3 regions of the Clostridium cellulovorans 743B genome follow, and region 3 is predicted to be linked to each of the others. Evidence: a T-box and tRNA genes for the amino acid it is inferred to sense, from the RefSeq annotation. Region 3 holds a T-box; the other regions hold tRNA genes.
The links. A T-box is a leader RNA that pairs with one kind of tRNA and senses whether it is charged. The one in region 3 lies ahead of ileS (isoleucine--tRNA ligase), so its partner is inferred to be a tRNA-Ile.

Region 1 (7,200 bases), 1.2 Mb from region 3:
TGAAATACTATAACGATTCAATAGCAACAAGTCCGACTAGAGCTGTTGCTAGTTTAAAAGCATTTGATAGGAAAGTTATCTTAATTGCCGGAGGATATGATAAGCATATTCCTTTCGAATACTTAGCAGAAGAGGGACATGAAAAGATTAAAAAGCTTATTCTTCTTGGAGTAACGAAAGAAAAGATAAAAGATGTTTTTGATAAGGTGATAAAAGAGAAAACTTTAGATTTACCTATCTATATTGTACAAACACTTGAAGAAGCAGCGTACAAGGCGAAAGAGATAGCAGAGGAAGGGGATATTGTAACATTATCTCCTGCTTGTGCAAGTTTTGATATGTTTGCTAATTTTGAAATAAGAGGTAATAAGTTCAAGGATATAGTGAAAGCTATGTAAGGTAATGAGAATATTTTTTAGCTTCTTATAAAAATTTAGTACATTTCATGTGTGAGCTGATACGATTATTATAAGAGTAAAAATGTATTTCATGTTAGTATAATCTATATATATGTTTCATTATTGAAGCTACATCAAAAGTCTACATGCTTATTCAAATATGAATAAGCTATATGTAGAATCTTTATTGAAACATATATATCGAATTATTTATATAAATTTAAAGCATTTAAGAGATTATCTATCGACGAAATTATATTAGCATTGTTTATTTAGCAAAGGTGAAATGATTTGCAAATAAAATGAATATAAGTTGAAGAGAAAAATGAAAGAAAGTAGTTGACATCATAAATAGAACATATTATAATTTATATTGTTGTAAGAGTAATTTGGTAATTATGCCTGATTGGTAACACCCGTTTCCATTCCGAACACGATGGTTAAGCAATCAAGGGCTGATGATACTGCAGGAGAGGTCTTGTGGGAAAGTAAGTTGTTGCCAAATAATGGATCTTTAGCTCAGTTGGTTAGAGCATCCGGCTCATAACCGGACGGCCTGGGGTTCGAGTCCCTAAAGGTCCACCATGGGGGATTAGCTCAGTTGGGAGAGCACCTGCCTTGCACGCAGGGGGTCAAGGGTTCGAATCCCTTATTCTCCACCAATCAATAAAAAAATCGCCGTATCATTTGATATGGCGATTTTTTTATTTAACGAATACTATTGATATTACTAAAGACTTGAAAAATTAGTAATGTAGTGAAAGAATAGCTCTAATGGAGAAATAGTAGTAGGACTTATATAATATTTTCGCGTTTTAATTTTTCATGGTTTTTGATAATAAGTTAGGGGACACATATATGTTTGGTGTCCCCTAACTTATTATTGAATGAAAAGACGTTTCAACATTAGAGTAATGAGATTGATGATATTTTTTATTCTAATATAAAATCTGTTTTTTATAAATGTATCAGCTATTTTCTTTTCAGTGGATATGTTGTCAAATAGGAATAGCTGTTGGAATCTTATAGATATTATTTGAATTTTTATAAAATCAAATAACTCGTTCTTATGATCACTAAGACATTTTCAAAACTAGTTATTATCTATGTTAAGAAAATATTCTGTTAGACGTATAATATGAAGGAATAACATTTTGATGAATAGTTCTAATTTTAGCTGTGAGTATCTACAGTGAAACTTATACAAGTAAAGATAAGAAGACTATATGTAATAAAAAATGGCAAAAAGCTTAATCAACTGATTCTAGCGTATCGGCATATGAGAAAATGTGAAAAATCAAGAAAATTATACTATGATGGAGGTAATTTTAATCCATAAGGTAAAAACTCTAAAAATTGAACGCATAAGGTGATAGAATATCTCTTGTCGCAAGGAACGACAGAGAATTCAGAGAGAAAACAACGACAAGATGACAGGAAAAAAGTTATCAAAAGTTAAAAAAAGTTGTTGACAAGTAACTCTGAAGTTGATATACTGAATAAGCTGTCGGATGACAGTGAGTAAGTTGAAGAAATGATTGATCTTTGAAAATTGAACAGAAGAACAAGACCAGACAAATTCTGAGGTTTTAAAATAAAAACCAAAGTCAAGATTAGAACTCAACAATTTAAATTGAGAGTTTGATCCTGGCTCAGGACGAACGCTGGCGGCGTGCTTAACACATGCAAGTCGAGCGATGAAGCCCTTCGGGGTGGATTAGCGGCGGACGGGTGAGTAACACGTGGGCAACCTGCCTTATAGAGGGGGATAGCCTTCCGAAAGGAAGATTAATACCGCATAAAATGCAATTCTCGCATGAGAGATGTATCAAAGGAGCAATCCGCTATAAGATGGGCCCGCGGCGCATTAGCTAGTTGGTGAGGTAACGGCTCACCAAGGCGACGATGCGTAGCCGACCTGAGAGGGTGATCGGCCACATTGGAACTGAGACACGGTCCAGACTCCTACGGGAGGCAGCAGTGGGGAATATTGCACAATGGGGGAAACCCTGATGCAGCAACGCCGCGTGAGTGATGAAGGCCTTCGGGTTGTAAAGCTCTTTGATTAGGGACGATAATGACGGTACCTAAAGAACAAGCCACGGCTAACTACGTGCCAGCAGCCGCGGTAATACGTAGGTGGCAAGCGTTGTCCGGATTTACTGGGCGTAAAGGATGTGTAGGCGGATTTTTAAGTGAGATGTGAAATACCCGAGCTCAACTTGGGTGCTGCATTTCAAACTGGAAGTCTAGAGTGCAGGAGAGGAAAGTGGAATTCCTAGTGTAGCGGTGAAATGCGTAGAGATTAGGAAGAACATCAGTGGCGAAGGCGACTTTCTGGACTGTAACTGACGCTGAGGCATGAAAGCGTGGGGAGCAAACAGGATTAGATACCCTGGTAGTCCACGCCGTAAACGATGAATACTAGGTGTAGGGGTTGTCATGACCTCTGTGCCGCCGCTAACGCATTAAGTATTCCGCCTGGGGAGTACGGTCGCAAGATTAAAACTCAAAGGAATTGACGGGGGCCCGCACAAGCAGCGGAGCATGTGGTTTAATTCGAAGCAACGCGAAGAACCTTACCTAGACTTGACATCTCCTGAATTACCCGTAACTGGGGAAGTTACCTCTTTGAGGTGACAGGAAGACAGGTGGTGCATGGTTGTCGTCAGCTCGTGTCGTGAGATGTTGGGTTAAGTCCCGCAACGAGCGCAACCCTTATTGTTAGTTGCTACCATTTAGTTGAGCACTCTAGCAAGACTGCCTGGGTTAACCAGGAGGAAGGTGGGGATGACGTCAAATCATCATGCCCCTTATGTCTAGGGCTACACACGTGCTACAATGGCGAGTACAACGAGACGCAAGACCGTGAGGTGGAGCAAATCTATAAAACTCGTCCCAGTTCGGATTGTAGGCTGAAACTCGCCTACATGAAGTTGGAGTTGCTAGTAATCGCGAATCAGCATGTCGCGGTGAATACGTTCCCGGGCCTTGTACACACCGCCCGTCACACCATGAGAGTCGGCAACACCCGAAGTCCGTGAGGTAACCGTAAGGAGCCAGCGGCCGAAGGTGGGGTCGATGATTGGGGTGAAGTCGTAACAAGGTAGCCGTAGGAGAACCTGCGGCTGGATCACCTCCTTTCTAAGGAAAATGACACAGTAGTTTTACTTGTAAGACACTGTGTCCACTGGGTCTTTCTTCTGTTCAATTTCCAGAGATTAATCTTAATAGATTTAATCTTTTGGTCCCGGGGGATTAGCTCAGTTGGGAGAGCACCTGCCTTGCACGCAGGGGGTCAAGGGTTCGAATCCCTTATTCTCCACCATATTGAGGGCTTATAGCTCAGCTGGTTAGAGCGCACGCCTGATAAGCGTGAGGTCGATGGTTCGAGTCCATTTAAGCCCACCATTTGTTCTTTGAAAATTGCATAAGATATTAAAAACCAAGTAAAGTTATTTATATAAACTTTGTATAATTAAGACTAATTTAATTTGATAGAACCAAGCAGTGTGAGGAACTGAAGACTCGAGGAAGCGGAGTTTACTTATGTAAATGAGTACCACAGAGACGAAAGTGACGAAGCAATGCGCAGGTTATAGCAATTTTTAGGTTAAGCTACAAAGGGCGTATGGTGAATGCCTTGGCACTAGGAGGCGAAGAAGGACGCGATAAGCTGCGATAAGCTTCGGGTAGGCGCAAATAGCCAGTGATCCGGAGATTTCCGAATGGGGAAACCTATGCATCAAACGATGTATATCCTGTAGTGAATACATAGCTACATGAAGCCACACCTGGGGAACTGAAACATCTAAGTACCCAGAGGAAGAGAAAGAAATTCGATTTCCTAAGTAGCGGCGAGCGAAAGGGAAAGAGCCCAAACCAGAGATTTATCTCTGGGGTTGCGGAATACTCATAAAAGCTAGAGTTTGTTATTCGAAGATAGCTGGAAAGCTAAGCCATAGAGGGTAATAGCCCCGTAGGAGAAAGCGAATGATAGCGAGAGTATATCCAGAGTACCACGAGACACGTGAAACCTTGTGGGAAGCAGGGAGGACCACCTCCCAAGGCTAAATACTACCTAGTGACCGATAGTGAAGAAGTACCGTGAGGGAAAGGTGAAAAGAACCCCGGAAGGGGAGTGAAATAGAACCTGAAACCGTATGCCTACAACCGGTCGAAGCACCATATGAGTGTGACGACGTGCTTTTTGTAGAACGAGCCAACGAGTTACGGTATGCAGCAAGGTTAAGTACTTAAGGTACGTAGCCGAAGGGAAACCAAGTGTGAACAGCGCGACTAGTTGCATGCCGTAGACCCGAAACCGGGTGACCTATCCATGGCCAGGTTGAAGCGAGGGTAAAACCTCGTGGAGGACCGAACCACATTGGTGTTGAAAAACCATGGGATGAGCTGTGGATAGCGGAGAAATTCCAATCGAACTCGGAGATAGCTGGTTCTCCTCGAAATAGCTTTAGGGCTAGCGTCGGGTAAAATGAGTAATGGAGGTAGAGCACTGAATGAGCTAGGGGCTGACAACAGTTACCGAACTCTATCAAACTCCGAATGCCATATACTTTTACCCCGGCAGTCAGACTGCGAATGATAAGGTCCGTAGTCAAAAGGGAAAAAGCCCAGACCATCAGCTAAGGTCCCCAAGTGTAAGTTAAGTGGAAAAGGATGTGGGATTTCTAAGACAACTAGGATGTTGGCTTAGAAGCAGCCACTCATTTAAAGAGTGCGTAATAGCTCACTAGTCAAGAGATCCTGCGCCGAAGATGTCCGGGGCTCAAACTTACCACCGAAGCTATGGACTCCGTAAGGAGTGGTAGAGGAGCTTTCTGTATGGGCAGAAGCAGTACCGGAAGGAGTTGTGGACTGTACAGAAGTGAGAATGTTGGCATAAGTAGCGAGAATTAAGTGAGAATCTTAATGGTCGAAAACCTAAGGTTTCCTGGGGAAGGCTCGTCCGCCCAGGGTTAGTCGGGACCTAAGCTGAGGCCGAAAGGCGTAGGTGATGGACAATCGGTTGATATTCCGATACTACTATTAGCGTTATTATCGATGGGATGACGCAGGAGGATAGGGTGTGCCAACTATTGGATGTTGGTCTAAGCATTTAGGGGTGTACGTAGGCAAATCCGCGTGCTAATACTCTGAGGTGTGATGGGGAGCGAAATTTAGTAGCGAAGTACCTGATTCCACGCTGCCAAGAAAAGTCTCTAGAGAGCAAAATAGTACCCGTACCGCAAACCGACACAGGTAGGTGAGGAGAGAATCCTAAGACCAGCGGAAGAATTACAGTTAAGGAACTCGGCAAATTGACCCCGTAACTTCGGGAGAAGGGGTGCCTAGCGCAAGCTAGGCCGCAGAGAATAGGCCCAAGCAACTGTTTAGCAAAAACACAGGTCTCTGCTAAAGCGAAAGCTGATGTATAGGGGCTGACGCCTGCCCGGTGCTGGAAGGTTAAGGGGATTGCTTAGCGCAAGCGAAGGCATGAACTTAAGCCCCAGTAAACGGCGGCCGTAACTATAACGGTCCTAAGGTAGCGAAATTCCTTGTCGGGTAAGTTCCGACCCGCACGAATGGCGTAATGATTTGGGCACTGTCTCAACTGTAAATCCGGCGAAATTGTAGTGCAAGTGAAGATGCTTGCTACCCGCGATTGGACGGAAAGACCCCGTAGAGCTTTACTGTAGTTTAGCATTGAGTTTCGATATTGTCTGTACAGGATAGGTGGGAGACTGGGAAGTAGGGCCGTCAGGTTCTATGGAGTCAACCTTGGGATACCACCCTGACAGTATTGGGATTCTAACGGAAACCCATGAATCTGGGTGCCGGACATTGTTAGATGGGCAGTTTGACTGGGGCGGTCGCCTCCAAAAAAGTAACGGAGGCGCCCAAAGGTTCCCTCAGAACGGTCGGAAATCGTTCGAAGAGTGCAAAGGCAGAAGGGAGCCTGACTGCGACACCTACAAGTGGAGCAGGGACGAAAGTCGGGCTTAGTGATCCGGTGGTTCCTCGTGGGAGGGCCATCGCTCAACGGATAAAAGCTACCTCGGGGATAACAGGCTGATCTCCCCCAAGAGTCCACATCGACGGGGAGGTTTGGCACCTCGATGTCGGCTCGTCGCATCCTGGGGCTGGAGAAGGTCCCAAGGGTTGGGCTGTTCGCCCATTAAAGCGGCACGCGAGCTGGGTTCAGAACGTCGTGAGACAGTTCGGTCCCTATCCGTCGCGGGCGTAGGAAATTTGAGAGGAGCTGTCCTTAGTACGAGAGGACCGGGATGGACTGACCTCTGGTGTACCAGTTGTTCCGCCAGGAGCATGGCTGGGTAGCTATGTCGGGAAGGGATAAACGCTGAAAGCATCTAAGCGTGAAGCCCACCTCAAGATTAGATTTCCCATAGCGTAAGCTAGTAAGATCCCTTGAAGAACACAAGGTTGATAGGTGAGGGGTGTAAGCATGGTAACATGTTCAGCTGACTCATACTAATAGATCGAGGGCTTAACCTAAACAAAGTTTTTAATATCTATGCAATTTTCAGAGAACACTCTGAGCTTTAAAAGAAATTTTAAAGTGTATCCAGTGATTATGCCTGGTAGGTAACACCCGTTCCCATTCCGAACACGACGGTTAAGCTACTAAGGGCCGATGATACTGCAGGAGAGGTCTTGTGGGAAAGTAGGTTGTCGCTGGGTTTAATGTTCCGCGATAGCTCAATGGCAGAGCATTCGGCTGTTAACCGAAGGGTTGGAGGTTCGAGCCCTCTTCGCGGAGCCATTTTACTTTTTGAATAAA
Region 2 (7,200 bases), 2.3 Mb from region 3:
CCAGTCAAACTGCCCATCTAACAATGTCCGGCACCCAGATTCATGGGTTTCCGTTAGAATCCCAATACTGTCAGGGTGGTATCCCAAGGTTGACTCCATAGAACCTGACGGCCCTATTTCCCAGTCTCCCACCTATCCTGTACAGACAATATCGAAACTCAATGCTAAACTACAGTAAAGCTCTACGGGGTCTTTCCGTCCAATCGCGGGTAGCAAGCATCTTCACTTGCACTACAATTTCGCCGGATTTACAGTTGAGACAGTGCCCAAATCATTACGCCATTCGTGCGGGTCGGAACTTACCCGACAAGGAATTTCGCTACCTTAGGACCGTTATAGTTACGGCCGCCGTTTACTGGGGCTTAAGTTCATGCCTTCGCTTGCGCTAAGCAATCCCCTTAACCTTCCAGCACCGGGCAGGCGTCAGCCCCTATACATCAGCTTTCGCTTTAGCAGAGACCTGTGTTTTTGCTAAACAGTTGCTTGGGCCTATTCTCTGCGGCCTAGCTTGCGCTAGGCACCCCTTCTCCCGAAGTTACGGGGTCAATTTGCCGAGTTCCTTAACTGTAATTCTTCCGCTGGTCTTAGGATTCTCTCCTCACCTACCTGTGTCGGTTTGCGGTACGGGTACTATTTTGCTCTCTAGAGACTTTTCTTGGCAGCGTGGAATCAGGTACTTCGCTACTAAATTTCGCTCCCCATCACACCTCAGAGTATTAGCACGCGGATTTGCCTACGTACACCCCTAAATGCTTAGACCAACATCCAATAGTTGGCACACCCTATCCTCCTGCGTCATCCCATCGATAATAACGCTAATAGTAGTATCGGAATATCAACCGATTGTCCATCACCTACGCCTTTCGGCCTCAGCTTAGGTCCCGACTAACCCTGGGCGGACGAGCCTTCCCCAGGAAACCTTAGGTTTTCGACCATTAAGATTCTCACTTAATTCTCGCTACTTATGCCAACATTCTCACTTCTGTACAGTCCACAACTCCTTCCGGTACTGCTTCTGCCCATACAGAAAGCTCCTCTACCACTCCTTACGGAGTCCATAGCTTCGGTGGTAAGTTTGAGCCCCGGACATCTTCGGCGCAGGATCTCTTGACTAGTGAGCTATTACGCACTCTTTAAATGAGTGGCTGCTTCTAAGCCAACATCCTAGTTGTCTTAGAAATCCCACATCCTTTTCCACTTAACTTACACTTGGGGACCTTAGCTGATGGTCTGGGCTTTTTCCCTTTTGACTACGGACCTTATCATTCGCAGTCTGACTGCCGGGGTAAAAGTATATGGCATTCGGAGTTTGATAGAGTTCGGTAACTGTTGTCAGCCCCTAGCTCATTCAGTGCTCTACCTCCATTACTCATTTTACCCGACGCTAGCCCTAAAGCTATTTCGAGGAGAACCAGCTATCTCCGAGTTCGATTGGAATTTCTCCGCTATCCACAGCTCATCCCATGGTTTTTCAACACCAATGTGGTTCGGTCCTCCACGAGGTTTTACCCTCGCTTCAACCTGGCCATGGATAGGTCACCCGGTTTCGGGTCTACGGCATGCAACTAGTCGCGCTGTTCACACTTGGTTTCCCTTCGGCTACGTACCTTAAGTACTTAACCTTGCTGCATACCGTAACTCGTTGGCTCGTTCTACAAAAAGCACGTCGTCACACTCATATGGTGCTTCGACCGGTTGTAGGCATACGGTTTCAGGTTCTATTTCACTCCCCTTCCGGGGTTCTTTTCACCTTTCCCTCACGGTACTTCTTCACTATCGGTCACTAGGTAGTATTTAGCCTTGGGAGGTGGTCCTCCCTGCTTCCCACAAGGTTTCACGTGTCTCGTGGTACTCTGGATATACTCTCGCTATCATTCGCTTTTTCCTACGGGGCTATTACCCTCTATGGCTTAGCTTTCCAGCTATCTTCGAATAACAAACTCTAGCTTTTATGAGTATTCCGCAACCCCAGAGATAAATCTCTGGTTTGGGCTCTTTCCCTTTCGCTCGCCGCTACTTAGGAAATCGAATTTCTTTCTCTTCCTCTGGGTACTTAGATGTTTCAGTTCCCCAGGTGTGGCTTCATGTAGCTATGTATTCACTACAGGATATACATCGTTTGATGCATAGGTTTCCCCATTCGGAAATCTCCGGATCACTGGCTATTTGCGCCTACCCGAAGCTTATCGCAGCTTATCGCGTCCTTCTTCGCCTCCTAGTGCCAAGGCATTCACCATACGCCCTTTGTAGCTTAACCTAAAAATTGCTATAACCTGCGCATTGCTTCGTCACTTTCGCCTCTGCGGTGCTCATTTACATAAGTAAACTCCGCTTCCTCGAGTCTTCAGTTCCTTGCACTGCTTGGTTCTATCAATTTTTTAATTTGGTCTAATTAACACATTATCGGTTAATCTTATCAAATTAAATTAGTCTTAATTATACAAAGTTTATATAAATAACTTTACTTGGTTTTTAATATCTTATGCAATTTTCAAAGAACAAATGGTGGGCTTAAATGGACTCGAACCATCGACCTCACGCTTATCAGGCGTGCGCTCTAACCAGCTGAGCTATAAGCCCTCAATATGGTGGAGAATAAGGGATTCGAACCCTTGACCCCCTGCGTGCAAGGCAGGTGCTCTCCCAACTGAGCTAATCCCCCGGGACCAAAAGATTAAATCTATTAAGATTAATCTCTGGAAATTGAACAGAAGAAAGACCCAGTGGACACAGTGTCTTACAAGTAAAACTACTGTGTCATTTTCCTTAGAAAGGAGGTGATCCAGCCGCAGGTTCTCCTACGGCTACCTTGTTACGACTTCACCCCAATCATCGACCCCACCTTCGGCCGCTGGCTCCTTACGGTTACCTCACGGACTTCGGGTGTTGCCGACTCTCATGGTGTGACGGGCGGTGTGTACAAGGCCCGGGAACGTATTCACCGCGACATGCTGATTCGCGATTACTAGCAACTCCAACTTCATGTAGGCGAGCTTCAGCCTACAATCCGAACTGGGACGAGTTTTATAGATTTGCTCCACCTCACGGTCTTGCGTCTCGTTGTACTCGCCATTGTAGCACGTGTGTAGCCCTAGACATAAGGGGCATGATGATTTGACGTCATCCCCACCTTCCTCCTGGTTAACCCAGGCAGTCTTGCTAGAGTGCTCAACTAAATGGTAGCAACTAACAATAAGGGTTGCGCTCGTTGCGGGACTTAACCCAACATCTCACGACACGAGCTGACGACAACCATGCACCACCTGTCTTCCTGTCACCTCAAAGAGGTAACTTCCCCAGTTACGGGTAATTCAGGAGATGTCAAGTCTAGGTAAGGTTCTTCGCGTTGCTTCGAATTAAACCACATGCTCCGCTGCTTGTGCGGGCCCCCGTCAATTCCTTTGAGTTTTAATCTTGCGACCGTACTCCCCAGGCGGAATACTTAATGCGTTAGCGGCGGCACAGAGGTCATGACAACCCCTACACCTAGTATTCATCGTTTACGGCGTGGACTACCAGGGTATCTAATCCTGTTTGCTCCCCACGCTTTCATGCCTCAGCGTCAGTTACAGTCCAGAAAGTCGCCTTCGCCACTGATGTTCTTCCTAATCTCTACGCATTTCACCGCTACACTAGGAATTCCACTTTCCTCTCCTGCACTCTAGACTTCCAGTTTGAAATGCAGCACCCAAGTTGAGCTCGGGTATTTCACATCTCACTTAAAAATCCGCCTACACATCCTTTACGCCCAGTAAATCCGGACAACGCTTGCCACCTACGTATTACCGCGGCTGCTGGCACGTAGTTAGCCGTGGCTTGTTCTTTAGGTACCGTCATTATCGTCCCTAATCAAAGAGCTTTACAACCCGAAGGCCTTCATCACTCACGCGGCGTTGCTGCATCAGGGTTTCCCCCATTGTGCAATATTCCCCACTGCTGCCTCCCGTAGGAGTCTGGACCGTGTCTCAGTTCCAATGTGGCCGATCACCCTCTCAGGTCGGCTACGCATCGTCGCCTTGGTGAGCCGTTACCTCACCAACTAGCTAATGCGCCGCGGGCCCATCTTATAGCGGATTGCTCCTTTGATACATCTCTCATGCGAGAATTGCATTTTATGCGGTATTAATCTTCCTTTCGGAAGGCTATCCCCCTCTATAAGGCAGGTTGCCCACGTGTTACTCACCCGTCCGCCGCTAATCCACCCCGAAGGGCTTCATCGCTCGACTTGCATGTGTTAAGCACGCCGCCAGCGTTCGTCCTGAGCCAGGATCAAACTCTCAATTTAAATTGTTTGAGTTCTAATCTTGACTTTGGTTTTTATTTTAAAACCTCAGAATTTGTCTGGTCTTGTTCTTCTGTTCAATTTTCAAAGATCAATCATTTTTTCAACTTACTTACTGTCATCCGACAGCTTATTCAGTATATCAACTTCAGAATTACTTGTCAACAACTTTTTTGATATTTTTTAAACAATTTATATTAATAACTGTTATTAGTTGACTTGTTTTTCCTATCTCTGAAGGACAAAAACTATTTTATCACATTTTGTATAACAATCACATCCATATATTATCATTAATTAAATTTATATGTCGAATTCTATGTTTTCCTCTAATTTTCTACGTTTTTTCATTATTGACACACTAGATACAGTTTATTGCGCCTAGCAAAATTTTTACTCAATATTGAAACTAAATAACATTTATATAATCCCTATATATAACTAATTTTATTCATTAAATTCCCCACTAAGAATTTATTTTTATATAAATATATATGTCTCAACAGAACTCACCATAATGTATATTGATTTTTCAATATGTCTATAAATTCTTTATGTAATTTTAATCTTAAATAAATTTTGTAGTGGTAGTGTAAGCCCTAATAGATAGTTGCTACTATAAATAATATAGTAGCAACTCAAATTTAAAAATGATATTTACTCTACAGATTGAAGTTTGTCTAAAATAACTTTTTCGATTATCTTAATTTTTTCTTCTGATTCATTAGCAGTAACAGCTTTTGAATATATATATAACTTAATCTTAGGTTCTGTTCCTGAAGGTCTTACTGCATACCATGAACCATCTTCTAAAATAAACTTAAGAACATTCGATGTTGGAATTCCTGTTTTGTTTTTCTCTCCAGTCGTAAGATCAAATATAGTATCAAATTTATGATCAACAAATTGCTTAACCTTTATTCCATTAATTTCTTTTGGATATTCTACCCTATATACTTCCATCATCCTATTTATTCTTTTACTTCCCTCTATTCCTTCAAGAACAAGAGAAATTTGCTTTTCCCTATAATAGCCAAATTCTTTATATAATCCCTCTAGTACATCTATCAAAGATTTCCCTTGTTTTTTATAATATGCTGCAGCTTCGCAAAGCATCATAGATGATATAACACCATCCTTATCCTTAACAAAGTCACCGGTAACATAACCTATACTTTCTTCATAACCAAAAATAAATTTATGTTTTTTATCTTTCTCAAGTTCATTAGCTTTTCCACAAATATTCTTGAAGCCAGTTAAAGATTCATAGCTCTTTACAGAATATTTTTCTGCTATTACAACCCCTAAATTTCCGGTTACAATTGACTTAACTATGAAACTATCTGTTGGAAGCATACCTAACTCTTGTCTCGCTTCTAATATATAATTTACTAATATAGCTCCTGTTTGGTTTCCATTGAAGGCTATATACCGTCCTTCTTGATTTCTTACCATTATTGCAAGTCTATCACAATCAGGATCTGTGGCTATTAAAAGCTCAGCTCCTAATTTTTCTCCTAGTTTTTCCGCATATTCAAAAGCTCTAGGATCCTCTGGGTTCGGAAATGGCGCCGTAGTAAAATTAGGATCTGGCAATTCTTGTTCTTTAACTACTGATATGTTGTTAAAGCCTCTCTCTTTTAAAACTCTCCTAACCAATATATTTCCAGTACCATTTAGAGGGGTATACACAACATTTATCTTCTTATCTATATCCTCTCTTAAAGCAAGACCTTTTACTTTTTCAATATATAAATCATCTATCTCTTTTCCAATGGTAGTTAAAAGACCTGCTTTTATAGCATCGTCCTCCGCCATCATTTTTATCTCCTCAAAATTTTCTATTTTAAGGATTTTTTCTGTTATGGAATCTGCACACTCTTGACCAATTTGAGCTGCATCTTCCCAATAAACCTTATATCCATTATATTCTTTTGGATTATGACTTGCTGTAACTACAATTCCAGAAATAGTTTTTAAATGCCTAACAGTAAAAGATAAAACTGGAGTAGGTCTTAAACTTTCAAATAGAAAAACCTTAATACCATTACCAGCCAAAACTAAAGCAGCTTTTTTTGCAAATTCCTTTGAAAAATACCTACAATCATATGCAATAGCAACTCCTCTTTTCATATACTCCGATCCATATTCACATATATAGTCTGCAAGACCTTGAGTTGCCCTTGAAACTATGTACAAATTCATTCTATTAGTACCAGCCCCTAGTTTTCCCCTAAGCCCTGCTGTGCCAAATTCTAAATCTCTATAAAATCTATCCTCTATTTCTTTCTCATCATTTTCAATAGAAAGTAACTCGTTTCTAATTTCCTCATCAAAAAAAGTATTTGTCACCCATTTTTTATATGTATTCTTATATTCCATGTAAAACGCTCCTTTTAATTATATTATAACTATTTTTTCTTCATATTATCGCTAATATACATTATATCTTCTATATTAATCCTTAAGTCATGCTGCTTAATTTCTCAATTTCAATATATATTCATCAGTGATTTTTCTAGATTTAATACATATATCATTTATAAAATAAATATAACTTTTTAATCAGAGCTTATATATTTGAAAAAGCTATCTCAAATTGACTTTTGAAATAGCTTTTAGTTATACATTTTTTAGTTTATATTTTTAAAAAAACAGTTGATATATCCCCAAGCAAAGGATAATTACTGAAGATATAAGAGCGGCATACTTACCAAAAACCTTTGATAAATATCCCTCACCAAAATAATATCCTATTATCAGAGTTATTATACTTAAGAAAAAAGTTATAATAGTCGTTAAAATAATATTTAATCCCGTTATACTAGCTCCAAGCCCTAATCCAATATTATTTATTGCTAATGCTATAGCTAGTGTCATAGCTTCCTTCACATCTATATATCCTGATTTATCCTTAT
Region 3 (7,200 bases):
AAATATTAAAAAGAACATTATTCCCTTCCCCATTGCAGTATGGATTAATGATCCTTTATTTAGTCCAATATTCTTAAAACAGTTTCTTATATTCACCAATAAAATTCCCATCGTACTTAGTACTAACAATATTGTGAACATAAATTTACTTTGAAAAAGTTTATTCAATGAGCTTCCCTCCTGCGTATTTCTTTTTAATCAATACTTCAAAGATACCCTATATATTATTTCACAACTAAAAACACCCTTTAATGTATTTCTAGGGGTGTTTTTCAACCTTTATTTACTTCTAAAAGATATTATAATCCTTAACTATATCCCTATTTATGCTTAAATACAATTTCCACTCATTATATCATATTTATGTATTTACTAGCAAATTATTTTATGTAATGTAATCATTTACTGTATTTAACTTTACAATTTTAATGTTCTTCATCTATGATTTCTTAGAAGTTACTTATGGCTATTTTTAAGTTAAGAACCTAAAAATCCATAAATCTTCTCTTTTTTTATGGATTTAAAACTATTATTTTTTGTAATTATCCACAAATTATTTCTTAAACATAACCGTCTGTTAAATAATTCGTTCCAGAAGTGTTTTTTAAGTTGCTATTGATATTTGCATAATATTTAAGACCTAACATTAGAGAAGCACAACGTTCTTCTATTATTGTAGTATTAATCTAATATTCGTATAATGCATCTGCATTATAACCCATTGCCTCTTTTAAATCTGGATAGTTATTAGCCTAAAATGTAGACGTAAAAGTCTTAGCAAGAAAATTGACAGTATGAAAATTTTTATAAAAAGAACTTCTGAAGAAATTACTATAAAATATTTGTACGAAATCTAGATAGTTGAACGAGTTAATAAATATAAAAAAGATGACCCCTGTACATTACAGGAATCACCTTCAAATAAAACACTATAGTTAAGATTATTTTACAACCTCAACAGCGATATTTAATTCTTCACCATTTATTTTGTTGTTTACATACTCTCTAGCTTCTCCGTAGAATATGTTAACTGTTAGAGTTTCCTTCATAATATCACTAGCAAATTTCTTCACTATTTCTTCAAGCATTGAGTTGTTTGCTACATAAAGGTTAATCTTATCTGCAACTTCAAAACCGCTTTCTTTTCTCATAGTTTGGATTTTTGATAATATTTCTCTTACGAATCCTTCTTCACGAAGTTCTTCTGTTATTGTTGTTTCTAAAACTACACCAGTATCCCCTTCTCCAGCGAAAGCAAATCCTTCTAGCCCTTGCATTGTTACAAGAAGATTTTCCTTGTTTAATTCAAGATCTGTGCCACCAACAGTTATTGTAACTGCTTTACCTGCACTGATAGTTTGAGCAAGATCCATTTGGTTTCTAGCTGCGATTTCTTTTCTGATTTCTGGTATTAACTTACCATATGCTTTACCAAGTATAGGTAAGTTAGGTTTTATTTCAAAGGAAACATATTTTGATAAATCAGCTCCAAATTCTATTTGCTTTATGTTAAGTTCTTCTTTAACTATATCACCATAATAGTTTGGAAGAGACTTAGTTGAAACAAGCATTTCCGATAATGGCTGTCTGTTCTTTATGTTAGCACTATTTCTTGCACTTCTTCCTAACTTAACTATTGTATAAGCTAAATCCATTTCTCTTTCTAATTCTGGATTTATAGCAGTTGCATCATATTCTGGCCATATACATAAGTGAACACTTTCTACTGCATTACTGTCTAAAGATACTACTAAGCTTTGATAGATTTGTTCTGTCATAAATGGAACAAATGGAGCTGATATCTTTGATAAAGTTACTAGAACTTTATATAAAGTTGTATAGGCACCTATCTTATCCTCTGTAAGTTCAGTAGTCCAGTATCTTGCTCTGTTTCTTCTTACATACCAGTTTGAAAGCTCATCAACAAAGTTTTCAAGTTCTAAAGCAGCTTGAGTTAATCTGTAGCCATCTAAGTGATCTTCTACACTCTTGATTAGAGTATTTAATTTTGAAAGAATCCACTTATCCATAACATTATCTGATTTATGGCTTTCGTACTTAGTAGCATCAAAATTATCTAAATCTGCATATAACACATAGAAGGAATATACATTCCATAAAGTACTTAGGAACTTTCTTTGAGTTTCTGCAACGTCTTCTTTTGAGAATCTAGTTGGAAGCCATGGTGCACTTGAAGTATAGAAATGCCATCTTGTAGCATCTGCTCCTACTGTATCTAATACATCATTAGGTGCAACAACATTTCCTTTTGATTTAGACATCTTAAGACCTTTTTTATCTAGTACGTGGCCTAAAACTATACAATTTTCAAAAGCATTTCTGTCAAAAATCAATGTTGATATTGCAGATAATGTATAGAACCATCCTCTTGTTTGATCCACTGCTTCAGAAATAAACTGAGCTGGGAAGTTTTGTTCAAATAATTCTTTGTTTTCAAATGGATAGTGTAATTGTGCAAACGGCATTGAACCTGAGTCAAACCAACAATCTATAACCTCTGCTACTCTTGTCATAGCACTGCCACACTTATCACAAGTTATTTGAACCTTATCTATATACGGCTTATGAAGCTCGATATCTTCTGGTACATCTATTCCTTTTGTTTTTAATTCATCTATGCTACCGATAAGATGTCTGTGGCCACATTCACATTCCCAAATTGGGAGTGGTGTTCCCCAATATCTATCTCTTGAAAGAGCCCAGTCAATATTGTTTTCAAGGAATTTACCCATTCTTCCTGTTCTTATGTTATCTGGATACCAATTGATTTTATCGTTGTTCTCAAGAAGTTTATCTCTTAATGAACTAGTCTTTATAAACCAACTAGCCTTTGGATAGTATAAAAGTGGTGTATCACATCTCCAGCAATGAGGATATGAGTGAACATGCTTTTCAGCTTTTAGAAGTTGATTTCTCTCTTCTAAATATTTAACTATATCTGCATCACAGTTCTTAACGAATTTATCTTGAAATGGTGTTACTTCTGGAAGGAACTTTCCATCAGCAGTAACAAGATTTATAGTTGGAAGATTATTTTGCTTTGCAACTATATTATCATCCTCACCATAAGCAGGTGCAATATGAACTATTCCAGTACCGTCACTTAACGTTACGAAATCCCCATGAATTACAAAGAATGCTTTTTCTTCTGGTGTATAGAATGGTAAAAGTTGTTCATACTCAGTACCTAATAATTCTTCACCTTTAAATTCTTTAACTACTTCGTATTCATCTTTTAATATTGATAAAAGATCTTTTGCTAAAATATATATTTCATCATTTTGTTTTACTTCAACATATGTATAAGTTTTGTTAATTGCTAAAGCTACGTTTGATGGTAAAGTCCAAGGAGTAGTAGTCCAAGCTAAAATGTATTTGTTTTCTTCCCCTTTAACCTTAAACTTAACGAAAGCAGTTAAATCCTTAACATCTTTATAACCTTGTGCAACTTCGTGAGAAGATAATGAAGTTCCACATCTTGGACAGTAAGGCATTACCTTGTGTCCTTTATATAATAATTCTTTATCCCACATCTGTCTTAGTGCCCACCAAACAGATTCTATATAACTATTATGGTAAGTTACATATGGGTTTTCCATATCAACCCAGTAACCTATTTTAGTAGACATTTCTTCCCACATTTTAACGTATGTAAAAACACTTTCCTTACATAGCTTAACAAAATCTTCTACGCCATGCTTTTCTATATCTGATTTTCCTGAAATACCAAGTTTTTTCTCGATTTCTAGTTCAACAGGAAGTCCATGAGTGTCCCAACCTGCTTTTCTTATTACTTTATATCCCTTCATAACTTTATATCTAGGAATTAAATCCTTAATAGATCTAGTTAATACGTGACCTACATGTGGCTTACCATTAGCTGTTGGAGGACCATCATAGAAAGTAAAATATTCTCCATCCTCATTTGCAGCGAAGCTCTTTTTTATGATATTTTTTTCTTCCCAAAGCTGAGCCATATCTCTTTCGATATCCACAAAGCTCTTTGAACTATCGACTCTCTTGTACATTGCTTTCTCTCCCTTCAAAGCTTTTTTATATAACTTTTTATCTCTTCTTACATAGAGTTTCTTATTTAAAATTTAGTGGAACATATATATTATCGAAGTTCTAAAATTAAACATTGATACTCTTTAATAATCTTATTATGCGAAATCAATGCCTAATCTAAAAATTCAATTTAAAACCCTATACAAATAATACCCAATATTTTTCTAAAACATTTACTTATTTTATTAGGAACCTATTTTAACATTATCACAGAAAGTATTTCAACTAATGATTCATAGCTATCTATTATACTACAATCATATTTAAAGCACTGAAATTTCTATATTTATAAATAATGTTATTGTGATTTAATCATTCTATAGATTAAAAAAACTTCGTCCTAAATAGGACGAAGTAATATTCGCAAACCACCTATGGTTAAAATTTCAGATACTGACATATCCTATTCTGTAACGTAGAATAACGAAGAAACCTACTAAAAATTCAGTTCTCAACTCCAAGGTGATTTTTCCTAGCTATTCCTATGAGGTTGCACCATACCCTCACTCTCTAAAAGTGACTAAACTAAGTACTTATCCTTTTCTTTGTATTTCCAACTATTCTTTAAAGATTATATATCACGGTAGATAAGTTGTCAAATATTTATAATGTTATCTGCTCAGTCATAATCAAGGTATATGCTATGTAAATAACTATATTTAAAATTAGCGTAACATCCACTATCCTTTGAGCTCTCTTTTGTCTTCTAAAGACTCTTCTATATTCCTTATCTGATTGCTCATCAGTACTATTCAAAGACTTTTTATCCAAATCAGCATCTTTCTTGAACCACTTGTTAGCTGGTTTCATTCTAAAAGGTGGATATTTTCCAACCCATTTATCTCTATTCCTATTTCTTATAAGAATTACAACAAGTATTCCTCCTACTAGAAAAGACATGGCTATTATTCCAAAGAAAGCAAATGATATTATCGTTGCAGCATTAGTTTCCACCTTTGCATTTGTACTGTCCATCATAGAAGGATCTGTATGTTCTAAAATAAATATACTTATCTTTGCCATAATAACATTTATTCCATTAACAACAAAGTGAAATACCATAGATGAAAAAATTGAATCAGTATATATTACGATCAATGCCATAATCGCACCCATAGCAAAGGTATATAATGATTGTTGTATATTTAAATGAAATAGTGAAAATAATAATCCATTCATTAGTACTGCAGTAACTATTGATTTATTTCTATATTCTGATAAAGCTATTCCTCTTAATGCTAATTCTTCAAAAATTGCTGGTAATACAGCAACAGAAAATAACATCACTAAGGTTGGCATTGAAGATATACTTGTAACCATCTCACCTACATCATTATTAGAAAATATCGAAGTTATAGTTCCTAAAATAGAAACTGTAGGTAAGAAGAGTATTGCTGAAGCAGCAACTAACATAGCATCTATAACACTTAGCTTATTAAATCTGAAAATTTCCTTTAATGGTCTTCTTTTAAAAAGGATATATGCCCCTATAGGAACTCCTAAAAACACAAAATCTGTAATCCCTAAAAGTACTATAGTACCGATATCACTTCTTAAAAAACTTAAGATTTGTGGAGCTAACTTTCCAACAACTGCTATTAAAAGTGATCCTAATATACCCATTACAGCTATTATTAACATCAATAAATTTCCTTTTCTTGCTTTATACAATACTATCCCACCCTTCAAATACCTAATGCTTATATTTTATGTTATATTTTATTACTATTCAAGGAATACTATATACACTAATTTATCTTGTCATGAAAGGAGTTAACTATGAAAATATACTTTCTCGGTGAATCATCATTTATTTTGGAAAGCAATAACCATTCACGTATACTCATAGATCCATATAATGATTTCTATCATAAAGAACTTTATAACTTGCCCTTTGACGTTGTGACAATAAGTCATCACCATCCTAATCATTCCTATCTAAAAAACTTGATTAACAAACCATTAGTCATAGATACTGCTGATTATCATGCAACAAAAGATTTTTTGATAAAAGGAATAATTTCATACCATGATAATGTAAAAGGTGCTAGACGTGGTAAGAATATAATTTTCACCTACGAATCAGACGGTTATCGTTTATGTCATTTAGGTGATCTGGGTCATGAACTTTCTTTAGAATTTCTAGATTTTATCGGTGATGTTGATGTTCTTATGATCCCTACTGGCGGAAACTTCACTATAGGGCCCACAGAAGCACATAACTTATGTATAGCTTTAAAGCCAAAGGTCATATTTCCTATGGCATATAAAACAGATTCTATTTCCTACCCACTAGAAGGTTTAGATCCTTTTATCTCTAAAATGAAAAATGGCGAAAAACTTTTAACTAATTACTTTGAAATAACTTCACCGCTAACTTCGCTTAACAGGGTTATTATTTTAAATTATTCTGTATAAGATTCAAAGATAGAACTACATGTAAAACTTTATTCTATAGTGAAAAGTGTGGTGAGTTATGAAATAACTATATATATTTTACCATAAAATTGAACTTATGTATAAATAAAATCCATAAATTCAACATTGCATCATATTTGTAGGTTATTTCAGACATAGAAACTCTAAAACTTTTATTGGTGCTCTATATGACTTAACCCAAAATTGAAGATATTATTAACATGCTCATCATCTAGAGAATAATACACTACTTTGCCTTCTTTTCTATACTTTACAAGTTTTAAGGCTTTTAAAACTCTTAGTTGATGCGACACTGATGACTGACTCATCTCTATAACCTCTGCAATATCACAAACACAAAGTTCTTTTTTTAAAAGAGCATATATTATTTTAAGCCTAGTAGGGTCAGCGAACATTTTAAACAATTCTGAGAGATTAATAAACTTTTTTTCTTCTAACATAGTAGACTTTACACATTCTACACACTCAGAATGCACTTCATTACACTGGCATTGAAAATTTTCATCCATAATTATCTTCTCCATTCGAAAAACTCAATTAGAACTATATATAGATATATACCATAATAATAGACGTTAGTAAAATAGAATATACTCTTGAAAGCATTCTTGCTAATTTACCTCCAATCTGATAATAATATTTCTCACTTAAATATAAGGCTAGATAACTAAA

Region 1: it encodes a tRNA-Ile, which carries the amino acid that the T-box ahead of ileS (isoleucine--tRNA ligase) is inferred to sense. The anticodon was not compared.
Region 2: it encodes a tRNA-Ile, which carries the amino acid that the T-box ahead of ileS (isoleucine--tRNA ligase) is inferred to sense. The anticodon was not compared.

Annotation. Positions count from the first base shown of each region.
Region 1 is NC_014393.1:4,547,316-4,554,515, reverse strand. Features, by position in the region: gene murD (UDP-N-acetylmuramoyl-L-alanine--D-glutamate ligase) at 1-398, shown strand, start outside; rRNA gene rrf (5S ribosomal RNA) at 787-903, shown strand; tRNA gene CLOCEL_RS18865 (tRNA-Ile) at 907-983, shown strand; tRNA gene CLOCEL_RS18860 (tRNA-Ala) at 985-1,060, shown strand; rRNA gene CLOCEL_RS18855 (16S ribosomal RNA) at 2,028-3,542, shown strand; tRNA gene CLOCEL_RS18850 (tRNA-Ala) at 3,651-3,726, shown strand; tRNA gene CLOCEL_RS18845 (tRNA-Ile) at 3,733-3,809, shown strand; rRNA gene CLOCEL_RS18840 (23S ribosomal RNA) at 4,010-6,914, shown strand; rRNA gene rrf (5S ribosomal RNA) at 6,984-7,100, shown strand; tRNA gene CLOCEL_RS18830 (tRNA-Asn) at 7,108-7,182, shown strand.
Region 2 is NC_014393.1:3,434,382-3,441,581, forward strand. Features, by position in the region: rRNA gene CLOCEL_RS14060 (23S ribosomal RNA) at 1-2,257, opposite strand, end outside; tRNA gene CLOCEL_RS14065 (tRNA-Ile) at 2,504-2,580, opposite strand; tRNA gene CLOCEL_RS14070 (tRNA-Ala) at 2,587-2,662, opposite strand; rRNA gene CLOCEL_RS14075 (16S ribosomal RNA) at 2,771-4,285, opposite strand; gene CLOCEL_RS14080 (phospho-sugar mutase) at 4,940-6,664, opposite strand; gene ytaF (sporulation membrane protein YtaF) at 6,929-7,200, opposite strand, start outside.
Region 3 is NC_014393.1:438,454-445,653, reverse strand. Features, by position in the region: gene CLOCEL_RS01870 (DUF2142 domain-containing protein) at 1-168, opposite strand, end outside; gene ileS (isoleucine--tRNA ligase) at 942-4,049, opposite strand; T-box leader at 4,432-4,644, opposite strand; gene CLOCEL_RS01860 (CPBP family intramembrane glutamic endopeptidase) at 4,693-5,760, opposite strand; gene CLOCEL_RS01855 (MBL fold metallo-hydrolase) at 5,869-6,507, shown strand; gene CLOCEL_RS01850 (ArsR/SmtB family transcription factor) at 6,681-7,037, opposite strand; gene CLOCEL_RS01845 (hypothetical protein) at 7,072-7,200, opposite strand, start outside.